DNA from 2 places in the Halomonas sp. RT37 genome. Region 1 is predicted to be linked to the other one. Evidence: predicted binding sites of a transcription regulator. Region 1 holds the regulator's gene; the other holds the start of a gene.

The links. Region 1 encodes FNR, which switches genes on or off when oxygen is low (the NO sensors DNR and NnrR bind a similar motif). Its sites were predicted from a motif close to TTGATNTANATCAA; they were not measured.
Region 2: the regulator FNR is predicted to act here: its motif matches at 10,558-10,571, upstream of petA (ubiquinol-cytochrome c reductase iron-sulfur subunit).

Annotation. Positions count from the first base shown of each region.
Region 1 covers NZ_CP098827.1:774,357-786,313, reverse strand. Annotated here, with positions in the region: gene ccoN (cytochrome-c oxidase, cbb3-type subunit I) at 1-1,406, shown strand, start outside; gene ccoO (cytochrome-c oxidase, cbb3-type subunit II) at 1,430-2,047, shown strand; gene NFG58_RS03560 (CcoQ/FixQ family Cbb3-type cytochrome c oxidase assembly chaperone) at 2,050-2,262, shown strand; gene ccoP (cytochrome-c oxidase, cbb3-type subunit III) at 2,259-3,203, shown strand; gene ccoG (cytochrome c oxidase accessory protein CcoG) at 3,320-4,738, shown strand; gene NFG58_RS03545 (FixH family protein) at 4,738-5,259, shown strand; gene NFG58_RS03540 (heavy metal translocating P-type ATPase) at 5,259-7,733, shown strand; gene ccoS (cbb3-type cytochrome oxidase assembly protein CcoS) at 7,730-7,960, shown strand; gene NFG58_RS03530 (sulfite exporter TauE/SafE family protein) at 7,957-8,643, shown strand; gene fnr (fumarate/nitrate reduction transcriptional regulator Fnr) at 8,798-9,538, shown strand; gene ttcA (tRNA 2-thiocytidine(32) synthetase TtcA) at 9,699-10,658, opposite strand; gene NFG58_RS03515 (hypothetical protein) at 11,050-11,289, opposite strand; gene NFG58_RS03510 (3'-5' exonuclease) at 11,362-11,957, opposite strand, start outside.
Region 2 covers NZ_CP098827.1:1,738,283-1,750,239, reverse strand. Annotated here, with positions in the region: gene ftsL (cell division protein FtsL) at 1-174, opposite strand, end outside; gene rsmH (16S rRNA (cytosine(1402)-N(4))-methyltransferase RsmH) at 184-1,140, opposite strand; RNA gene rnpB (RNase P RNA component class A) at 1,283-1,634, opposite strand; gene rsmI (16S rRNA (cytidine(1402)-2'-O)-methyltransferase) at 1,922-2,776, opposite strand; gene NFG58_RS07610 (penicillin-binding protein activator) at 2,823-4,577, shown strand; gene NFG58_RS07605 (YraN family protein) at 4,564-4,938, shown strand; gene NFG58_RS07600 (phosphoheptose isomerase) at 4,982-5,575, shown strand; gene NFG58_RS07595 (BON domain-containing protein) at 5,577-6,167, shown strand; gene NFG58_RS07590 (ClpXP protease specificity-enhancing factor) at 6,373-6,879, opposite strand; gene sspA (stringent starvation protein SspA) at 6,971-7,597, opposite strand; gene NFG58_RS07580 (cytochrome c1) at 7,775-8,545, opposite strand; gene NFG58_RS07575 (cytochrome bc complex cytochrome b subunit) at 8,545-9,804, opposite strand; gene petA (ubiquinol-cytochrome c reductase iron-sulfur subunit) at 9,804-10,403, opposite strand; gene rpsI (30S ribosomal protein S9) at 10,777-11,166, opposite strand; gene rplM (50S ribosomal protein L13) at 11,180-11,608, opposite strand; gene zapE (cell division protein ZapE) at 11,830-11,957, opposite strand, start outside.

The sequences.
Region 1 (11,957 bases):
ATCCGACCTACAACTACAAGGTGGTCCGGCAGTTCGCGATCATGACGGTGGTGTGGGGCATCGTGGGCATGACCCTCGGTGTGATTCTCGCCGCCCAACTGGTCTGGCCGGAACTCAACCTTGGCTTGCCCTGGACAAGCTTCGGTCGGCTTCGCCCGCTGCATACCAATGCGGTCATCTTCGCCTTCGGCGGCTCCGCCCTGTTCGCGACGTCCTACTACGTCGTCCAGCGCACCTGCCAGGTGAGGCTGATCAGCGACAAGCTGGCCGCCTTTACCTTCTGGGGCTACCAGGCGGTCATCCTGTGCGCGGTCGTCACCCTGCCGCTGGGCCTCACCGAGGTCAAGGAATACGCCGAGCTGGAATGGCCCATCGACATTCTGCTCGCGGTGGTGTGGGTTACCTACGCAGCCGTCTTCCTCGGCACCATCAAGGTCCGCAAGACCTCCCACATCTACGTGGCCAACTGGTTCTTCGCCGCCTTCATCCTGACCGTTGCCGTACTGCACATCGTCAACAGCGCGGCCCTTCCGGTCACCGCCACCTACTCCATCTCCATCTACTCCGGCGCCATCGACGCCATGGTGCAGTGGTGGTACGGCCACAACGCGGTAGGCTTCTTCCTGACCGCCGGCTTCCTCGGCATGATGTATTACTTTGTGCCCAAGCAAGCCGAGCGCCCGGTCTACTCCTACCGCCTGTCCATCGTCCACTTCTGGGCGCTGATCATGGTCTACATGTGGGCCGGCCCCCACCACCTGCACTACACCGCCCTGCCGAACTGGGCGCAGTCGCTGGGCATGGTGATGTCGATCATTCTGCTGGCGCCCTCCTGGGGCGGCATGATCAACGGCATGATGACCCTCTCCGGGGCCTGGCATAAGCTGCGAACCGACCCGACCCTGCGCTTTCTCGTCGTCGCGTTGTCGTTCTACGGCATGTCGACCTTCGAAGGCCCGATGATGGCGGTGAAGACCGTCAACGCCCTGTCCCACTACACCGACTGGACCATCGGTCACGTCCACGCCGGCGCCCTCGGCTGGGTCGCGATGATCACCATCGGCTCGATGTACCACCTGATTCCACGCCTGTTCGGTCACACCGAGATGTACTCCGTCAAGCTGGTGGCGGTGCACTTCTGGCTGGCCACCATCGGCACCGTGCTGTACATCGCCGCGATGTGGGTCAACGGCATCCTGCAGGGCCTGATGTGGCGCGCCATCAACGAAGACGGCACCTTGATGTACACCTTCGTCGAGACCGTCGAGGCCAGCGGCCCCGGCTATATCGTGCGCCTGATCGGTGGCCTTTTCTGGGTGACCGGCATGCTGATCATGGCCGTCAACGTGGCCATGACCGTCAAGGGTTCCGCCAAGCGCGGCGCGCCCCTGCCCCAGACCGCCTGAGTCAACGAAGGACCGAGACTGACATGAAACACGAGATCATAGAAAAGAACATCGGTTTGATGGCGGTGCTGGTGCTGGTGGTAATCAGCTTCGGTGGCCTGGCCGAGATCGTACCGCTGTTCTTCCAGAAGCAGACCACGGAGCCGGTCGAGGGCCTCGAGCCGCTGTCCGCGCTGGAACTGGAAGGCCGGGACATCTATCGCCGCGAAGGCTGCGTCGGCTGTCATTCGCAGATGATTCGCCCCTTCCGTGCCGAGACCGAGCGCTATGGCCACTACAGTGTGGCCGGTGAATCCGTCTACGAGCACAACTTCCTGTGGGGGTCCAAGCGCACCGGCCCGGACCTGGCCCGCGTCGGCGGTCGCTACAGTGACGACTGGCATCGTGCCCACCTCTACAACCCGCGGGACGTGGTGCCGGAATCGGTGATGCCGGCCTACCCCTGGCTGTTCGAGAACACCCTGGACGGCGAGGACACCCCGGCCAAGATGCGCACCCTTCAGAAACTGGGCGTGCCTTACACCGACGAGCAGATCGCCAACGCCACCAGCGAGGTCCGCGGTGAGCGTGAAATCACCGCCCTGGTCGCCTACCTGCAGCAGCTTGGCACGGTGTTGCCCAGCTCGGCGAAGAGCCCGTAACCATGGATATCGGAACCTTTCGCGGCATCTTGACCGGCATCCTGCTGATCGCCTTCCTGGGCCTGGTGGCCTGGGCCTACTCGAGCCGCCGCAAGCGCGAGTTCGATCAGGCGGCGCAGCTGCCGTTCGCCGACGACGACGAACAACCGAATCGTGACCGCACGGCCGAGCGACAGGCCGATTCCCGAGAGGACAGGGGAGAGAAGAACACATGAATACGCTTTGGGGTGATGCCCTCTCAGGCTTCTGGAGTGCCTGGATCATCGTCATCACGCTCGGCACCATCGGCTTTGCGTTCTGGCTTCTGTGGGCCAACCGCAAGACCGACAAGCGCCCTGACGCCGACGGCACCGTCGAGACCACCGGCCACACCGCCGACGGTATCGACGAATACGACAACCCGCTGCCTCGCTGGTGGTTTCAGCTTTACGTTGCCACGGTGATCTTCTCCCTGGGCTATCTGGTGCTGTATCCGGGCCTCGGCAACTTCGCCGGTGTGCTGGGCTGGAGCCAGGAAGGTCAGTGGGAGGAAGAGGTCGCCCAGGCCGAAGAGCGCTTTGCACCGATCTTCGAGAAGTACCAGCAGGTACCCATCCCGGAACTCGCCCAGGACGGTGACGCCATGCAGGTGGCCGAGCGCATCTTCCTCAACAACTGCGCCATCTGCCACGGTTCCAACGCCAAGGGCGGCTACGGCTTCCCCAATCTGACCGACGACGACTGGCTCTACGGCGGCGAGCCCGAGCACATCGTCACCACCATCAACAACGGACGCAATGGCCTGATGCCGTCATGGCAGCAGCTCGGCGCGGACAATATCGAGAACCTGACCCAGCATGTGCTGTCGCTGTCCGGCCAGGCCGAGGACGCCGAACGTGCCGAAAAAGGCGGCGCCGTCTTCACCTCGGTATGTGCCGCCTGCCATATGCCTGACGGTACCGGCAACCAGGCGCTGGGCGCGCCCAATCTGACCGACGACAGCTGGCTGTACCAGGCACCGGGCCAGAGCCTGGCCGACTCCGTGCGTCAGACGCTGCGCAACGGCCGCAATGGCCATATGCCGGCGCAGGCCGCCTACATCGGCGAGGAGCGGGTCCACCTGGTCGCCGCCTATGTCTATGGTCTGAGCCAGAATCAAGACCAGAAGAGTCAGTAGTGACCCCAGCGGGATCGCTCCCGCGGCGAGTGCGGCGCTTGGCCGCACTCGCCACCCACCTACCCGTCAATCGCTAGACTGGGGCTTCGGCCCCATCGACGCGATGTGAGTCTGCCATGAGCGACAAGATCCCTGCCCACGACGTCACCGACCCTGCGGTGTCGCACCATTCCCCCGACAGCCAGAGCATGTACGAGAGCCGCCGGCACATCTACGTACGCGAGATCAAAGGCGTGTTCCAGCGTGTCCGTCGGGTCGCCAACTGGGCGCTGATGCTCGGTTTTCTGCTGCTGCCCTGGATTCCCTGGGGTGATCGACCGGCGGTCTGGTTTGATCTGCCGGGGCGCGAATTTCATATCTTCGCCGCCACCTTCTACCCCCAGGAATTCGTGCTGCTGTCCTGGCTTTTGATCATCTGCGCCTTCGGCCTGTTCTTCATCACCGTCTTTGCCGGTCGAGTATGGTGCGGCTACACCTGCCCCCAGAGCGTCTGGACCTTCCTGTTCATCTGGGTCGAGCACCGTATCGAGGGGCCGCGCAATCGTCGCATCAAGCTCGACAAACGCTCCTGGGACGCCGACAAGGCCTGGCGCAAGAGTGCCAAGCACGCCATCTGGCTGATCATCTCGGCGGCCACCGGCATCACCTTTGTCGGTTACTTCACCCCGATCGGTGGCCTAATGACGGACCTTGCCACCCTCTCGGCCAGCGGCTGGTCCTATTTCTGGGTCGGCTTCTTTATCGTCTTCACCTACCTGAACGCCGGTTGGCTGCGCGAGCAGGTCTGCCTGTACATGTGCCCCTACGCCCGCTTCCAGTCGGTGATGTTCGATCGCGACACCCTGATCGTGTCCTACGACTACCACCGCGGGGAGCCTCGCGGCCCGCGCAAGCGCAACGCCGACCCGGCAGAGCAGGGCCTTGGCCACTGCATCGACTGCGACCTCTGTGTTCAGGTCTGCCCGACCGGCATCGACATCCGCGACGGTCTGCAGTACCAGTGCATCACCTGCGCCGCCTGCATCGACGCCTGCGACAGCGTCATGGACAAGATGGGCTACCCCCGTGGCCTGGTGCGTTACACTACCGAGCACGCCCTCGACGGCAACAAGACCCACCTGTTGAGACCACGCCTGATCGGCTACCTGGTCGCCCTGGTGGTGATGATCGGCCTGTTCGTCTGGACCATCGCCGACCGCACACCGCTGGATGTGGATGTGGAGCGCGATCGCGCTCGGCTCTACCAGACACTGACCGATGGACGCATCGCCAACTCCTACGCCATGACCGTGCGTAACCTCGACAACCGCCCTCATCGCTACGTGATCGAGGTAGCCGGCATCGAGGGTCTCGAGAGCGACACCACCGCCATCGAGGTTCCCGCCAACCAGTCCCGCCAACTGGTGATGACCTTGAGCGTGAATCCTGATCAGATGGAACAACGCAGTGCCGATATCAGCGTTCGCGTCCTCGCCGAGGACGATCCGTCCGTGGCCATCGAACGTGAAAGCCGCTTTATAGGAGTTACCCCCTGATGTCCCTGTCCGATCCCCAGGTGCCGCCCTGGTACAAGCAGTTCTGGCCCTGGTTCCTGATCGCCCTGCTGCTGTCGTCGGTCACCTTCAGCATGGTCTACCTGGCCTTCTCGATCCGCTACTTCGACGGTTCGGTGCCGGACGATTACTACAAGGAAGGTCTGGCCATCAACGTCCAGCTCGAAAAGCAGCAACGTGCCGAGGCGCTGGGGCTGGCGGCCGAGCTGCGCATCGACGCCACCACCGGCGACGTGGTGGTAACGCTCGATGGCGACGAACGCCCAGAGCGGCTGGATCTGGCGCTGAAGTTCCCCACCGATGGCGCCCGCGACCGGGCACTGGTGCTGACCCACACCCGTGCAGGCCACTATGTCGGCACCCTCGAGCGCAATCTGCGCTATCGCTGGTACCTTCAGCTGCAGCCCCACGCAGAAGGCGCGTCAGGACAGCCTGAATGGCGCCTGACCGGCGAGGCAGAGTTCCCGCGGGAGACCTCCGTGCGCCTGACACCGGGACTCTGATGGCGGCCTCGTGCTACCACTGTGGCGCCCCGGTGGAGGCCACAGCACCCTGGTCGATCACCCTGGATGGCCAGCGCCATCCGCTGTGCTGCCCGGGCTGCGAGGCGGTGGCCCAGGCCATCGTCGGCGGCGGCCTGGACAGCTACTATCGCTTTCGCACCGCCCTGCCGGAGCGCCCATCGCCGACACCCGCCGACGAGGCCCGCTATCAGGTATTCGACGATCCGGGCCTGCAGGATCGTTTCGTGCGTCAGGATGGCGACACCAAGGTAGCGACCCTGGCGGTGGATGGCATCACCTGCGCCGCCTGCGCCTGGCTGATCGAACACCGCCTGAATGCCCTCGACGGCCTGGAGAGCTGCGCTGTCAATCTTTCCCAGCATCGCCTTCAGGTGCGCTGGGATCCCGAACGCCTGTCGCTGTCGCGCCTGCTGGCCGAGATGGCCGCCATCGGCTATCCCTCCCAGCCCTACGAGCCGGACCAGGCTCAGCAGCGGCTCAAGCAACAGTCGCGCCAGATGATAAGACGCCTGATCGTGGCGGCCGTCGGCATGATGCAGGTGCTGATGTTTTCCATCCCGCACTACGTCGACGGCGGTGATCTCAGTAGCGAGTTCGAGCGTCTGTTTGCCTGGCTATCGCTGGCGCTGACCACTCCGGTGGTACTGTACTCGGCCCAACCCTTCTTCGTCGGCGCCCTGCGCGATCTGCGAACCCGCGTGCTGGGCATGGATGTGCCGGTGGCCCTGGCCATCGGTGGGGCCTTCGTCGCCAGCACCTGGTCGGTCGTGAGCGACTCCGGTGATCGCTACTTCGACTCGGTCAGCATGTTCACCTTCTTCCTGCTGTTCGGACGCTACCTGGAGTCTCGCGCCCGTACCCACTACGGCCGTAGCGGCAATGCCATGGCCAGCGCGCTGCCGAGTGCCGCGGTGCGCCTCGACGAGCATGGCGATGAACGCGTCATCCCCGCCAGTCGGCTGGTCCCGGGTGACCGGGTTCGGGTCAGCCCCGGCGCCCAGATCCCCGCGGACGGCAACCTGACCTCGGGCCTGGCCCAGATCGACGAGTCGCTGCTGACCGGCGAATCGCTGCCCTGCCTGCGTCGCCAGGGAGATACCGTGCACGCAGGTACCCTGTGCATGGACAGCCCGATCGAAGTGATGGTCACCCGCGTCGGCGACGACACCCGCGCCGCCGGCATTCTCGATCTCACCGACCGTGCCTTCGCCCATCGTCCACGTATCGCCCGCCTGGCCGAGCAGGTGGCCCATCGCTTCGTGTTGAACCTGCTGGTCATCACCGCCCTGGTGGCGCTGGTCTGGAGCCTGATCGATCCTAGCCGCAGCCTGTGGATCACCCTGTCGGTACTGGTGGTGACCTGCCCCTGCGCCCTGGCGCTGGCGACCCCCACAGCCCTGACCGTGGCCCACGGCCGGCTGAGACGTGCCGGGGTACTGGTGACCCGAGCCGATGCGCTGGAGACCCTGGCCTGCCTCGATCGCGTCGTCTTCGACAAGACCGGCACCCTGACCCGGGGTCGCATGCAACTCGCCGAACACCGGCCGCTGAGCGACGCCGAAGGAAGCGCCAACAATGGCGAGATGGACCCTGCCACCAAGCGCCGGCATCTGGCCCTGGCGGCGGCACTGGAGACCGGCTCGGAGCACCCCATCGCCCGTGCCTTCGCTGCCTGGCGCGACGCCAGCTGCCAGGCCAGCGAACTGCGCAATCACCCGGGTCAGGGCGTGGAAGGCGTGATCGACGGCCGGCGCTGGCGACTGGGCCAGCCGCGTTTTGCCTGCCTGGGCCAACCCGCTACTGAGCTCCCTGGCGCAGGGCTTTGGCTGCTGCTGGCCTGCGAAGGCAAGCCCCAGGCCTGGTTCAAGCTCGACGATCAGCCCCGTGACGACGCCGCCGAGACCCTCGCCGCCCTCGCCCAGCGGGGGCTTGCCATCGAGATCCTGTCGGGCGACCGCGCCGTCAACGTTGGCCAGCTGGCCCGCACGCTGGGCGTCGATCAGTGGCGTGGCGAGGCCTCCCCCGAGGACAAGCTCGGGCACTTGAAGGCGCGGCAGGCGCAGGGCGAAAAGGTGGCCATGGTCGGTGATGGCATCAATGACGTGCCGGTACTGGCGGGCGCCGACCTTGCCCTCGCCATGGCCGGGGCCAGCGACCTCACCCGCACCCGCGCCGATCTGGTATTGCTGGGCGAACCGCTCACGGGTATCGTCGAAGCCATCGAGGTGGCCCGCCAGACCCGTCGCATCATTCGCCAGAATCTGTCCTGGTCGGTGCTCTACAATGTCGTGGCGCTGCCCGCAGCGGCTCTGGGCTTCGTGCCCCCATGGCTTGCCGCCATCGGCATGTCACTCAGCTCGTTGCTGGTCATCGGCAATGCCCTGCGTCTGCGGCGCGGACGCACCAGGCCGACCGCGACGCCTTCACCCGTCACCGCAAGCCCCGGCCCATGAGCATCCTTTACCTGTTGATACCCTTGTCGTTGATCCTGCTGGGCCTGGCGGTCTGGGCCTTCTTCTGGGCGGTGCGCAACGACCAGTTCGAGGACCTCGAAGGCCCCGCCTATCGCATCCTGTTCGAGGATGAGGACGACACTCGCGGTGCCGATGACGGCGCTTCCTCTTCCGAAACGCCTGCGCAGACATCCGAGCGTGATCCATCGTCCAGAGGGCCTGAGTGAACCCTACCGGCCTGGAACTGCCCCCCATGATGGCGGCCTTCGTGTTTGGCCTGCTCGGCGGTGCACACTGTATTGGCATGTGCGGCGGTATCATGAGCGCCCTGACCTTTGCCATCCCCCCCAGCATGCGTCAACCTTGGCGGGTGAGCACACTTGTGCTCGGCTACAATGTAGGTCGTATCACTAGCTACTGTGTGGCGGGCGCTCTGGTTGCCACCCTGGGTTCGGTGATCGGCCTTTCGCCGACCCTGCGTGGCCTGATGCAGATCGTCGCCAGCCTGATGTTGATCCTGATGGCGCTTTACATTGCCGATCTATGGAAAGGCCTGCGTCACGTCGAGGCACTGGGACGTCACCTCTGGAGGTACCTGGAACCCGCAGGCAGACGCCTGTTGCCGGTGGTGCGTCTGCCCCAGGCGGTGGCGCTGGGCGCCATCTGGGGCTGGCTGCCCTGTGGCCTGGTGTACTCGATGCTGGCCTGGAGCCTGGCACGGGCCGAGCCCCTCGAGGGCGCACTGCTAATGGCGAGCTTCGGTCTTGGCACGCTTCCGGCGCTGGTGGTGACGGGCCTCGCCGCCAGACAAATGCAGGCCCTGCTGGCGCATCGGGCAACACGCCTTGTCGCCGCTGGCATGATCATCGCCTTTGCCGTCTGGCAACTTTGGACTGGGCTGCATCAATGACGCATCCTACCTCTAAGTTATTAATCCTAAAGAGGTAGACGCCACTTTTAGCTGATCTGAGGGTGTAGAATAGTGCCATCAACGTGCTGTACGGGCGACGTCTGTTCTCCCCATGGCCCAGTCAATATCGATCCCAGATCCACAGGAGCTGCGAATGAGTCCTACGGCCCAAGATCGGCGGCGTCCCATGCTGCATGAGACTCGCTGTGAGTCCTGCAGCCTGAGTTCCTTGTGCCTTCCGCTGTCGCTGGAGACCGCCGACCTCGAGCGCTTCGATTCCATCATCCGTCGTCACCCGCCGATCAAGAAAGGCACACGATTGGTCGAGCAGGGAGATCGCTTCACCAGCGTCTTCGCGGTCCGATCGGGGAGTCTCAAGCAGATCACCACCGAAGGCAGCGGCGAAGCTCAGTTGACCAACTTCTTCCTGCCCAGTGAACTGGTTGGCCTGGATGGCATCGACGACGGCCGCTATCCCGGCAGCGTGGTGGCGCTGGAGACCACCACGGTGTGCGAGATTCCCTTCGACCGCCTCGATGCGCTGACCCAGACCCTACCGGAGCTGCGTGCCCAGCTGTTTCGCACCCTGAGCAAGGAGCTGCGAGAAGACCGCCGGATGATGCAGCTGCTGTCACGCAAGACCGCCGATCAGCGCCTGGCCTGCTTCTTCCTCGGCTTGTCGGACCGCTTCCGCCGCCGCGGCTATTCACCGTTCAGCTTCCGCCTGTCCATGTCCCGCGCCGACATCGGCAATCACCTGGGGCTGGCGGTGGAAACGGTCAGCCGTATCCTCGGGCGTTTCCAGCAGCAGGATCTGGTGGCGGTATCGGGACGTGAGGTCAATATCCTCGACCTGACCGCGCTGTCGACCCTGGCCGACACCGAAGTTACCTGAGCGGGCCTGGCGGCAGTGTGCCGGGCTTGGCCGGCAGGGCCCGGTATCCAGGATCTGGAAAGCAAAGCGTAATAGATGGCGTGTGACAAGAAAGAGGCCGCATCCGGAGATGCGGCCTCTTTCGCTGTCATGGCATCATGCACATTCGCTGCTGGCGAGATCAGCCGGCATCCACCACGTCGATGCGCCGGGCCTGGCGTTCGGCCTGTACGGCCTCCAGCCCCTCGAAGTCGAACAGTTGCCGATCCGCCAGCTGCGACGGCGCCACATTGGTCACCGCCTTGAACATGCTCTCGAGGCGCCCGGGATGCTTGACCTCCCACTCGGCCAGCATCTCCTTGACCACCTGGCGCTGCAGGTTGGGCTGGGAACCACACAGGTTGCACGGGATGATCGGGAACTCCATCGCCTCGCTGTAGGCCTGGATATCGGCCTCGCGGCAGTACGCCAGCGGACGGATGACGATGTTCTTGCCGTCGTCGGAGAGCAGCTTGGGCGGCATCGCCTTGAGGCTGCCACCGAAGAACATGTTCAGAAACAGCGTCTCGAGAATGTCCTCGCGGTGGTGGCCCAGAGCGATCTTGGTCGCCCCGATCTCCTCGGCGAAGCCATAGAGAGAGCCGCGCCGCAGGCGTGAGCAGAGCGCGCAGGTGGTCTTGCCCTCCGGCGTCTTCTCCTTCACCACCGAATAGGTGTCGCGCTCGAGGATGTGGTAGTCCACGCCGATGCTGTCCAGATAGTTCGGCAGCACATGCTCCGGAAAGCCCGGCTGCTTCTGATCCAGATTCACCGCCACCAGCGAGAAGTTGACCGGCGCGTTGCGCTGAAGGCTGCGCAGGATCTCGAGCATGGTGTAGCTGTCCTTGCCACCAGACAGACACACCATGATCTTGTCGCCTTCCTGGATCATGCCGTAGTCGATGATGGCGTTGCCGGCCTGGCGGCGCAGGCGCTTCTGCAGCTTGTTGAATTCACGCCGTGCCTTGGCCTGAACTTGGGCTTCCGTCTGATCGCCACCCGCAGCAGGGTCGGCCGGGCTGACGCCGGCATCGATCGAGAGATGGTCATCCTCGGGGGTACGGGGATCGAACAGGGTGGCGGAGGCGGACTGTGGCGACATGGGAGCGGGACATCACGGCTGAAAATGAAAGAGGCGCCAGTCTACCATCCGGACGCTTTAGTGGCGAAGAGGTCAGCGACCGCTTACCCCGACGAGGACAATACGGCAGGGGCTTTTCGTCGGCGGCACATCGGAAACCGCCAAGGACGACACCGCCGTAGTGGCGCTCTTGCGCGTCGTGGCCTGGTCTGGCCTGGCAAGTCGAAGAACGCAAGTGCCTGTCAGCCAGGCCCTAGGCGCTGTCCGAAAAGTCGACGAGCGAAGGTTAGACAAGGCAAAAATCGGTGAGAAAGCGCAGTTTACGGGGTGTAAATGAGCATTTTGACCGGGCTGGCGCACCAGCCGATTTTTAACGCCGTATTACCGAGCGCAGGCACTTTTCAGACAAGCCCTAGACGACGTTCAGCGCCAGCAGATAGCGCACCACCACGCCCAGCAACAGCAGCAGGATGCCGGCACGTTGCCAGCCAAACTCGCGCACGGTCAGGGTCAGGCGCTTCTCCCAGAACTTGACCATGCCCCACAGGTCCCGGGTACGGCGATAGTACTGGAGGTAGGCCACCAGCACCGAGACCAGGCCCAGCGCCAGCAGCGTGGGCTCGAGAAGGGTCAACATGGCGTGCAGACTCATGACAGGATCTCCTTGCAGGTGAATGGTTGCCGGTGCGGGCGGCACCGGGTCAGCGCGGATGACGGCACCGGGTCAGCGCGATGGCGCCGTGAGTGCCCCGCTCTCCAGGCGCAGATGCATCAGCGCCGTGGTGACGGCGTCGCCCAGGGCCGTATGGCGTCCCATGATCGGGACTCCAAGTCGCTCTGCCAATTGTTCAAAGGTCGGCTGCACCTCGATTTCCGGGTGACTTCGGCGCAGCCGCTTGCGGTACTGCTGGGCCACGTCGATGGTGGCGTTGGGCAGCGAGAAGCCAAACTCCGCCTTCAGGTAGCGATCCAGCATGGCCAGGTCGAAGTCGATACACCAGCCGACCAATGGGCGATTGCCGATAAATTCCAGCAGCGTCGTCAAGGCCTCGCGTACCTCGAGGCCGCCTTCCAGGTCGACCCCTCGCAGGCGATGGATGCAGATGGAGTCACCACTCAGACTGGCAGGACGCGCGAGCCGCAGGTCCAGCGACTCGCTGGTCAAGACGCGATCGTCACGGATGCGCACCGCAGCGATGGACACCAGCTCCGCATGACGGGTATCCAGACCGGTGGTTTCGCAGTCCAGGGACACCAGCTCATCGCCGGTATAGGGATTGAACAGCCAGGCGAAATCGCCATCGGCCTGCCGACGCCTGT
Region 2 (11,957 bases), 960 kb from region 1:
CTCCAGCTCCTGGAGCCGAGCATACTGCTGGCGAGTCTGGTGACTGACGCTGATCACCGCCAGCGCCGACACCAGGCATGCCAGCAGCAGCGCCACCACCAGCAAAAGGCGTGGCGACATGGTGCGCGGCAGCGGCCAGCCAAAGGCGTTGATGTCCAGTCGTCCTTGAGCCATGGAAGGTCCTCAGTAGCGCTTGCGCGCCATGCGCATGACGGCGCTGCGGGAGCGTGGATTGGCCTCGACCTCTTCGGCGCTGGCCTTCATCGCCTTGCCCAGTGACTCCAGCCGTCGCGCGATCTGATCGTCGCGCAGCGGTATACCCCGGGGCACCTGGGTATCGCCCTTGACGTGATCGCGGATAAATCTCTTCACCCGTCGATCCTCCAGCGAGTGGAAGCTGATCACCACCAGATGCCCCCCGGGCGCCAGTGCCTCCAGCGCGGCTTCCAGCGCCAGATCGAGCTGATCGAGCTCACCGTTGATCTCGATACGCATGGCCTGGAACACGCGAGTGGCAGGATGCTTGCCCTTCTCCCAGGCGGGATGGGCGGCCTTGACCACCTCGGCAAGATCGGCCGTGCGGGTGAAAGGCCGTTCCTGGCGCCGAGCGATGATGGCCCGCGCCAGCCGACGAGCGTAGCGCTCCTCGCCATAACGCTTGAACACCGAAGCCATCTCGGCCTCGCCCACACGCGCAATCCACTGGGCCGCGCTCTCGCCCTGGGTCGGGTCCATGCGCATGTCCAGCGGGCCGTCGCGCAGAAAGCTGAAACCGCGATCGGGATCGTCAAGCTGAGGGGAGGACACGCCAATGTCGAGCAGGATACCGGACAGCTTGCCATCCAGGCCGTGATCGCGGGCGACCTCTCTCAGCCGCGCAAACTCGGCACGTTCGATGGTAAAGCGTGGGTCATCGATGCTGGCCGCCTCGGCGATCGCCTGGGGGTCGCGATCAAGGGCCAGCAGGCCACCGTCTTGTGCAAGGCGGGAAAGGATGGCGCGGGAATGACCGCCTCGTCCGAAGGTGCCATCCAGATATACGCCAGCGGGATCATGCACCAGGGCGTCGACGGCACCGTCGAGCAGGACGCTTTCATGAGCGAAGCCGCGCACGGAGGATTCAGGGGAAGGTGACGGCATGCGGGTCTCGTTCGACGGCGGTGTTCCTACGCGCGGCCAGCCATCAGCGCCGTCAGCGGTGGAAAACCCTCACGCCACTGGACTCCTGGCCGCACAAACTAGTGATCGCGCCGCTCGAGCCAGGCCCGAGCGCGCAAGAAAAATGGGGAGTCGGCCGATAAGCCGGGTTCTGTCGAGGACAGTCATTCCTCTAGGAGCAGTGTCACCACTGCCCTCAAGCAACCTACCCGAACCCAGCGCGGGCCACGCCAACGGGTTCCTATTTGGTCTTGCTCCGAGTGGGGTTTACCGTGCCACGCACTGTTGCCAGGCGCGCGGTGCGCTCTTACCGCACCCTTTCACCCTTGCCGGCCTCCCGAGGGAGACGTAGGCGGTCTACTCTCTGCTGCACTTTCCGTCGGCTCACGCCGCCCAGGGGTTACCTGGCACTCCGCCCTATGGAGCCCGGACTTTCCTCCCCCGCATCAAGCGGCGGCGACTGTCTGGCCAACTCCCGCGGCAAGCATACCAGTGCCCTGCCACCCCCTCAATCCCCGCCTTGCCGTGACGGACCTGGGACAACCCCCAGCCTCTTCAGGCGATCGCTCCTGATGCCCGCTCGATGCCCTCAATCCCCGCCTTGCCGTGACGGGCCTGGGACAACCCCCAGCCTCTTCAGGCGATCGCTCCTGATGCCCTCTCGACACCCTCTCGACGCCCTCAATCCCCGCCTTGCCGTGACGGGGCCGGGACAATCCATAGCTCGTCCTAACGACCGCCTGGCAGCGAACCGGGGCTGGATTCAATCGGCGTCCTTCAACGCCTGCGCCTGGGCGTACCACTGCTTCTTCGGCCCGCCGAGCACGCGCGCGGCCACTGCCGCGGCCTGCTTGACCCCCACCCCTTCGGCCAGCAGCGCGCGCAGCAGCGCTTCATCATCCACCGCTCGCTGGTCCGGTGCCGGCCCCGAGGCCCCGGCCACCATCACCACGAATTCGCCACGCGCCTGATCAGGATCAGACTCCATCAGTGTCAGCAGCTCGGCGGCGCTGCCGTCGAGGAAGGTCTCGAAGGTCTTGGTCAACTCTCGCCCGAGCACCACTCTGCGCTCGCCCAGTACGGCGGCCAGATCGGACAGGGTGTCGCGGATACGATGGGGAGACTCGTAACAGACCTGGGTGAAGGGCGAATTCCTCCAGGCCTCGATGCGCGCTCGCCGCCCCGCACCCTTGGCCGGCAGGAAGCCATGAAAACTGAAATGATCGGTAGGCAGCCCGGCGGCACACAGCGCAGTGACCAGGGCGCAGGGACCGGGGATCGGCACCACCCGAAAACCCGCCGCCCTGAGCTCACGCACCACGACGTAGCCGGGATCGCTGATCAAGGGAGTACCGGCATCACTGATCAGCGCCACGTCGTCGCCCTGGGCAAGCCGCTGCCTGAGCGTCTCGACTCGGGACGCCTCGTTATGGTCGTGCACGGAAATCATCGCCGGCGACAGACCGAGATGACGCATCAGGCGCCCACTGTGGCGGGTATCCTCCGCCGCGACCAACGCCACCTGGCCCAGCACCTGGGCGGCGCGGGGACTGAGATCTTCCAGATTCCCAATTGGCGTGGCGACCACGTACAATGAACCAGCTTTCGCTTCTGACATCTTGGCTCCCTGGGCTGCCATCCGGAACACGGACAAGGAAGGATTCATGAGGACTTTGACTCGCGGCCCCGTGGCCGCCGCTGTACTGGCCATCACGCTGGCCGGCTGCAGCTTCACGCCGAGCATCGTACAGCGGGCCATGGACGACGACCCGGACCAACTACTGGCGCAAGCCTCCCAGCAACAAGGCGCCGAAGCCGCGCAGACCCGGCTGAGGGCGGCCGACATCCTAGCACGCTCCGGACGCCGCCCCCAGGCACTGGAAGTCCTCAACAGCCTGGACGACAGCCAGCTCTCCGGCGACAGCCGGCGTCAGTGGGCACTGCTGCTGTCCGAGCTGGGCGACAGTGAGGGCGATCCCCAGGCGGTCGTCAGAGCCGCCAGCGTGCTCGACGAGATGCAGCTGCCCAACGACGAAGCCAATCTGCTGCGCCTGCGCCAGGGGCTGGCACTGGGCCAGCTGGGCGAACCACTCGAGTCGGCTCGCCTGCTGATGCAGGTGCAGAGCGCCACCGGCCGCGAGGACATCAACGACGCCATCTGGGACCAGTTGAGCGCACTCAACGGCCGCCAGCTCGAGGCACTTGAAGAGCCCGGCAATGCCATCGTCACCGGCTGGCTCGAACTGACCCGCCTGGTCAACCAGAGCGGCGGTGACATCCAGAGGCTATTCGCTCGTCTCGATGACTGGCGCGTGGCCAATCCGGACCACCCCGCCAACCGTCGCCTGCCTACCCAGATCACCCAGTTGCGTGAACTGCGTGGCAAGAGCGTGCAGAGCATCGCGGTGCTGCTGCCCGAGTCGGGCCCGCTTTCCGGCGTCGCCGACGCCATCGAAAAGGGAATTCGCAGCCACCAGGCCAATGTGGTCAACGGCGGCGGAAACGGGGCCCAGCTCAGCTTCTTCGACGCCTCCAACGGCAATCTCGATGAACTCTATCAGCAGGCCCAGAGCAGCGGCGCCCAGGTGGTCATCGGCCCGCTGGACAAGAGCGACGTGACCCGTCTCGAAAGCCGCGCCGAGGTGCCCCTGCCGACCCTGGCGCTGAACTACGGCCAGTCCGCCTCCAACCAGACCAAAAACCTCTACGAGTACGGCCTGTCGGCAGAAGACGAAGCCCGCCAGGCGGCCCGCCGCGGCTGGCAGGACGGCCACCGCAGCGCCTCCATGCTGGTACCCGACAACGACTGGGGTCAGCGGGTCGGCGAGGCCTTCTGGAACACCTGGAGCGAACTGGGCGGCGATATTGCCACGGCAGTGCGCTACAACCCCGGCGCCTCGGCCACCGACAGCACCCGCCGCGCCATCAGCAACCCGCGTCCGGACATGCTGTTCCTGCTGGCCCTGCCGGACTTCGCCCGCCAGGTGCCGCCGACACTGGAATACTATTCGGCCTCCAATCTGCCGGTGTACGCCACCTCACACCTCTACGAAGGCACCCCTCAGTCGCGCCTGGACCGCGACCTCGACGGCGTGCAGTTCCCCGATATTCCCTGGAACATTCCCGACGCCGCCGTGGGCGGTGCCGAGGCCCTGCCCTTCTACGACACCTATCAAGAGCTCAAGGCCGAGAACAAGCCAGCCATCTTCCGCCTGATGGCGATGGGCGTCGACGCCTACGAACTGGCACGCCGCATGCCGCAGATCCAGGCCCTGCCGGGTTCACGCATGCAGGGCGCTACCGGCACCCTGAGCGCCGCCGGCGATGGCCGCATCTACCGCGAACTGCCATGGGCGCAGTTCAGCAGCGGCGTGCCGGCACCCGTGTTCAGTGACGGCCTCGGTGATGCGGCGCCCTGACGCCATAGACGCCGTCGCCCGCGGCCAGGCCATCGAGCGTCACGCCGAGGCCTGGCTGTGCCAGCGTGGACTGATAGCGATCTCGCGCAACCAGCGTGCCAAGGGAGGCGAGATCGATCTGGTGATGCGCGACGGCGAGACCCTGGTGTTCGTCGAAGTGCGCCACCGCCGCAGCATCCGCCACGGCCATCCTGCAGAAACAATCACCATCACCAAACAACGCCGCCTGATCCAGGCGGCGCGTTTTTATCTCCACCGCAACGGGCTATCATGTCCTTGCCGCTTCGATGTCCTGGCCGTTACCGGCTCGTCACCGAGCCTCGACATCCAGTGGATCGCCGGTGCATTCGAAGCAAACTGACACAGCGGGCTCCCGGCGAGCCCCCATGGACCAGGAAGGCAGCATGGATTTCCAGAGCCGAATTCTCGGACAGTTCAACGACAGTATCGACACCAAGACCTACGCCAGCGAAGTGCTTCCACCGTTCATCGAGGTCGCGAGCCAGATGATGGTCCAGAGCCTGGTCACCGACGGCAAGATTCTCGCCTGTGGCAACGGCGGCAGCGCCGGCGACAGCCAGCACTTCTCCTCCGAACTGCTCAATCGCTTCGAGCGCGAGCGCCCCAGTCTGCCGGCCCTGGCCTTGACCACCGACACCTCGACGTTGACCTCCATCGCCAACGATTACAGCTACAACGAGGTGTTCTCCAAGCAGGTGCGCGCCCTGGGCCAGCCTGGCGACGTGCTGCTGGCGATTTCCACCAGCGGCAACTCGGCCAATGTCATCCAGGCCATCCAGGCCGCTCATGACCGTGACATGACGGTGGTGGCTCTGACTGGACGGGACGGCGGCAACATGGCCTCCCTGCTGGGACAGGACGATTGCGAGATCCGGGTGCCGGCCACCTCCACAGCCCGTATTCAGGAGGTTCACCTGCTGGTGATCCACTGCCTGTGTGACCTTATCGACGAACAACTCTTTGGTGCGAGTGAATAACATGACGCAACGCGATTCCCGTTCGACACGCCCCCTGATGACCGCCCTGCTGCTGTCCGCCCTGCTGGCCGGCTGCACCACCGTAACCTCGGTGACCAACCCCGGCACCATCGACGAGGATTACGGCGAGCGCACCCTGGGCGCGACCGTCGAGGACGAGAGCATCGAGACCAAGGCCGCCCACAACCTGGGACGCGTCGATGCACGCCTGAAGGACGCCAGGATCAACGTCGACAGCTACAACGGCGTGGTACTGCTGACCGGCCAGGTCCCCAGCGAAGAGCTCAAGCAGCGCGCCGAAGAGATCGTCAGCCAGGTGCGCAACGTTCGCCGGGTCCACAATGAACTCAGCGTGGCGGCCAACCTGCCCACCAGTCAGCGCCTCAACGACGCCTGGCTGGACACCAAGGCACGTACCGCCCTCGCCACCAGCGATCAGGTCGACTCCGGCCGCATCACCGTGGTCACCGAGAACGCTACCGTCTACCTGATGGGCCTGGTGACCCACGCCGAGGCCGACCGTGCGGTCAATGTGGTATCCAACGCCGGCGGCATGGAGCGTATCGTCAAGGTATTCGACTACATCGACTGATGGCGACAGGCGTGCCCTCGCAAGAAGGCACGCCCCTCAAGCGCAAAAGATGCACAAAAAAGCGGCGAGCCTGAGGGCTCGCCGCTTTTTATGAGATCACGCTTGTGAAGAGGTCCCGCTTGTGAAGAGGTCACGCTTTTCCAGCAGATCAAGCCGACGACAGCTCGCCGACGACCACCTTTAGAGCGCGATGCGCCCGATGGCCTTACTTGATCACCCTGAGTGACGGACGCCCCTTGCGAGGCGGCTTGGACCTCTCGACACCTTCATCCACGCCATCGCCGCCATCGGACTCACCGCCTGCATCCTCATCGGAAGCGGCAGGAGACTCCTCCTCTGACGAATCCTTGACGCTCTCCAGGGCCGGCGCATCGACGTCGTTGGCCTCTTCGACGGGAAGCTCAGGCTCGTGACCAAAGACCATGCCGACGCCGTTCTCGCGGGCGTACAGGGCAATCAGTGCAGGCAGCGGTACAAACAGCAACTCCGACTTGCCACTGAAGCGCGCCGAGAAACGAATCACGTCGTTGCCCATGTCCAGATCACGCACGGCGGTAGGGCCAAGGTTCAGCACGATCTGGCCGTTCTGCACGAACTGCCTGGGAACCTCGACGTTCTCGTACTCCGCATCGACGACGATATACGGCGTCAATTCATTATCCAGCAGCCACTCGTACAGCGCCCTGGCCAGGTAGGGACGGCTCGACTTCATGATATGGCCCTCTTGGTTGGCGAATGGGAACTCGGGCGACTCCGGTGGCGACCGGACACACACGGCTCAGGCATTCCGTTCAAGCAAAACATCAGGGACGAATTTCGCGCTCGGCCTCGGACAGCGCAGCACGGAAGCCATCACGGGCGAACACGCGCTCCATGTAGCCCATCAGCGGCCGTACCTGCTTCTCGGGCAGCTCGATATTGAGCGCAGGAAGACGCCACAGGATCGGCGCAAGGCAGCAGTCCACCAGGGTGAACTCCTCGCTCATGAAGAAGGGCATGTCCTCGAAGATCGGCGAGATACCGATCAGGCTTTCACGCAGCTCCTTGCGCGCCTTGTCGGCTTCCTTCTTGCTGCCGGACAGGATGCGATCGACCATCGGGCACCACTCGCGCTCGATACGATGCATCCACAGTCGGCTCTGGGCACGCGCGACAGGATAGACCGGCAGCAACGGCGGGTGCGGGAAACGCTCGTCCAGATACTCCATCATGACCTTGGACTCGTAGAGCACCAGGTCACGATCCAACAGCGTGGGGACGCTGTTGTAAGGGTTCAGGTCCGCCAACTCCTCGGGATGCTTGTCGTCGGTCACCTCGACAATATCCACGGCCACGCCCTTCTCAGCCAGCACGATCCGCACACGATGGCTGAAATGGTCCTCGCCACCGGAGTAGAAGATCATCGACGACCGCTTGGCCACTACACCCATGAAACAATCCTCGCATCAGTTCAAGCCGGGATGATAACACGACAACCCCCTTCTCGGGGGGGCATCAGGGGCACATCTTTGCTCCCGCAGCGGGTCCGCCCGGGCGCAACGATGATACCAGAAAAGGCAACGGGCGCGTGGTCATCGACCCCGCGCCCGCCATGGTGGACCAATCGGTCAGTGAATGTCTCGCCAGTACTCGCGCTTGAGGAAGTAGGCGATGATGCCAAACAGCAGGATGAAGATCAGCACCTTCGGTCCCAGCGCCTGGGCATGCAGCTTGGACGGCTCGCCCACGTAGGCCAGGAAGTTGGTCAGATCATACACCGCCTGCTCGAACTCCTTGGGCTCCATGCTGCCCGGCGACGTCACCTGCAGGGTCTCGCAGGACTGGTACTTGCCGGTCAGCGGATCGAGTTCGGCGTCACCGACCGCATGGTCGGAGGCTGCACAGACCTTCTCCTGCACCCCCTGCAGCGGCTCAAGCACGTTGGGCATGCCCACCGCCGGGAACACCACATTGTTGACCCCGGTGGCACGCTCGCTGTCACGATAGAAGCTCAGCAGATAGCTGTAGATCCAGTCGGTGCCGCGCAGTCTGGCCTCCAGGGTCAGATCCGGCGGCGCCTTGCCGAACCATACCTCGGCATCCTCGGCACTCATCGCCTTGTGCATCTGGTCGTTGTACCCCAGTTCCGGCGAGAAGATCAGATTGTCCTCGACCAGATCCTGGGGCATCCCCAGATCCTCGGCCGCGCGGGAGAAACGCTGGTACTCCAGGGAATGACAGCCCATGCAGTAGTTGACGTAGAGCTTCATCCCGTTCTGCAACGAGGCCTGATTCTCCAGATCCGGCGACATGCTGCGCAGGTGCACCCCCTCGCCGCCCGCGGCGAAGGAGCAAAGCGGGACCAGCGCGAAGAGCAGTGCGAACAGTTGCTTTTTCATTAGCCAGTCACCCTTTCAGGAACGGGTTTGGTCTTCTCCAGCCGCGTATAGATGGGCATCAACACGAAGAAGGCGAAGTAGATCACGGTGCAGATCTGGGCCAGCAGTGTCCTGGCGCCGGTCGGCGGCAGCACCCCGAGCACCCCAAGGATGACAAAGCTGATCGCGAACAGCACCAGCATCACCTTGGAGATCCAGCCCTTGTAGCGCATGGAGCGCACCGGAGAGCGGTCGAGCCAGGGCAGCACGAACAGCACCGCAATGGCTGCCCCCATGAAGATAACCCCGAGGAACTTGGCGTCCAGCCCAAACAGCGAGAAGGTGATGGCGCGCAGGATCGCGTAGAAGGGCGTGAAGTACCACACCGGGGCGATATGATCCGGCGTCTTCAGCGGGTTGGCCGGTTCGAAGTTGGGCTTCTCGAGGAAGTAGCCGCCGCCTTCCGGGAAGTAGAAGATCACCGCACAGAACACGAACAGGAACACCGCCACTCCGACGATATCCTTCACCGTGTAGTAGGGATGGAAGGGAATGCCGTCCAGCGGCTTGCCGGTCTCGTCCTTCTTGGCCTTGATATCGATGCCATCGGGATTGTTGGACCCCACCTCGTGCAAGGCAATGATGTGCAACACCACCAGCGCCAGGATCACGATAGGCAGCGCCACCACGTGCAGGGCAAAGAAGCGGTTCAGCGTGATCCCGGAGATCAGATAGTCACCGCGCACCCACTGGGCCAGGTCGGGACCGATACTCGGGATAGCGGAGAACAGCGAGATGATGACCTGGGCACCCCAGTAGGACATCTGTCCCCAGGGCAGCAGATAGCCCATGAAGGCTTCGGCCATCAGCGCCAGGTAGATCGCCATGCCGAAGATCCACACCAGCTCACGCGGCGCCTTGTAGGAGCCATAGAGCAGGCCGCGGAACATGTGCAGGTAGACCACCAGGAAGAACGCCGAGGCGCCGGTGGAGTGCATGTAGCGGATCAGCCAGCCGTACTCGACATCACGCATGATGTACTCGACGGAGGCGAAGGCACCCTCCGCGCTGGGGTTGAAGCTCATGGTCAGCCAGACACCGGTGAGGATCTGATTGACCAGCACCAGCAGCGCCAGGGAGCCGAAGAAGTACCAGAAGTTGAAGTTCTTGGGCGCGTAGTACTCGGACAGATGCTCCTGCCACATCTGGGTGGCGGGGAAGCGATCATCGACCCAGCGCATGAAACCGCGTTCGGCCTTGGCCTTGTTGGGATTCGCCATTATGCGCCCTCCCCGTCTTCGCCGACCACGATGACCGACTCGTTGACAAAGTAGTAGGGTGGAACTTCCAGGTTCACCGGAGCGGGCACATTGCGAAACACCCTGCCCGCCAGGTCGAAGCGCGAACCATGGCACGGGCAGAAGAAGCCACCGGGCCAGTCATCGACACCGACGCCTTCGGCGTTGGGCTCGGGCTTGAACAGCGGTGAACAGCCCAGATGCGTACAGATGCCGACCAGCACACCGATCTCGGGCCGAATGGAGCGCAGCGAACCGCCGGCATAGTCCGGCTGCATCGGCTTGGCGGAATCCGGGTCTGCCAGCACCTCGTCGGTCAACGCCTCGGTACGTTCGATCATCTCCGGCGTGCGATTGATGACCCATACAGGACGGCCCCGCCACTCGACGGTCATTCGCTGCCCGGGTTCGAGCTTCGAAATATCCGCCTGAACGGGCGCACCCGCCGCCCGAGCCCTGGCACTAGGCTGCCAGGAAGCCACAAAGGGTACCGCTACCCCGACGGCGCCGACTGCTCCAACTACGGAGGTCGCCCCTACGAGGAAACGGCGTCGCCCTTTGTTCACGCCGTTGTCTGCCATGATCTGGTTTCTCCCATCAGACTTTATCCGTTGTTGTTTTCACGGCCCCTTGAATGTCCGTGACCACGGATACAAGTGGATTGTATGTTAGGAAATCCCCCCCACCGGCACAAGAAGCCGGCTGACCCAGACCCCCTGCGCAAGCCCCAGACAATTGACGTGGAACAACTTTATACCACTGTGCCTGTTCGCCTTGAGGGACAGGGCGGCTCAAAAGGCATAGACGATGACAGATTAACGAGGGAAACAAGCGCCGCCAGGCGACCCGATGATCCCCACCACCAGAGCACTACAGCACACAATTTTTCGAACCCCGGACACGACAACGCCCGGGCCAATGGCCCGGGCGTTGTTGATCGGCAAGCGTGGGTGATTAACGCTTGGAGAACTGCGGGCGACGACGCGCCTTGCGCAGACCGACCTTCTTACGCTCGACTTCACGTGCGTCACGAGTGACGTAGCCGGCAGCACGCAGCGGCTGACGGAAGTCCTCGTTGTACTGCATCAGGGCACGGGTGATGCCGTGACGAATGGCGCCGGCCTGGGCGCTGCCGCCGCCACCCTTGACGGTGACATAGACGTCGAACTGGCCGAGGGTCTCGGTCAGTTCCAGCGGCTGGCGAACCACCATGCGGCCAGTCACGCGACCGAAGTATTCGTTCAGGTCACGGCTGTTGACGGTGATCTTGCCGGTGCCCGGCTTGAGGAAGACGCGCGCGGTTGAGGTCTTGCGGCGCCCGGTACCGTAATACTGCTGTGTCATGGCGAAGATCCCCTCAGATGTTCAGTTCTTGCGGCTGCTGGGCAGCGTGCGGATGTTCGGAACCGGCGTAGACCTTGAGCTTGGCGTGCATGGCACGGCCCAGCGGACCCTTCGGCAGCATGCCCTTGACGGCACCTTCGATGACACGCTCGGGAGCGTGGTCGATCAGCTGGCTGAAGGTCATGGAACGCAGGCCACCCGGGTAACCGGTGTGACGATGGTACATCTTGTCGCTGGCCTTGTTGCCGGTGACCTTAACCTTCTCGGCATTGATCACGACGATGTAGTCGCCGGTATCAACGTGAGGAGTGTATTCCGGCTTATGCTTGCCACGCAGGCGGCGAGCAATTTCGGTAGCCAGACGACCGAGCGTCTTGTCCGCGGCATCGACGACATACCAGTCGCGCTGGACGGACTGCGGCTTAGCACTGAACGTCTTCATGGATGAAATCACCAATTCGATGTGTTGGATCCCTTTCGTCGTGTTCTGGACACCCGACAGGTGTTCAGCGAGACCACGCCGCGAAGAGATCATCCCTATTTTTCTTGGTTGCGCGGCACCCGGAAATCCGGACGATGCCGCCACAACGGTCGAGCGAGCGCGCATTCTACATGAGCGAAAGCGTGCCGTCACCCCCTCGGACACACGCAATCACCGTCGGCTCAAGGCTTGTGGGGCAGCGCCAGGTACTCCCGGGACTGCATCTCCTGAAGCCTGGACAGAGTGCGCTCGAACTCGAACTCCAGCTTGCCACCCTCATAGAGCGCCTCTGCCGGCGCTTCGGCGGACA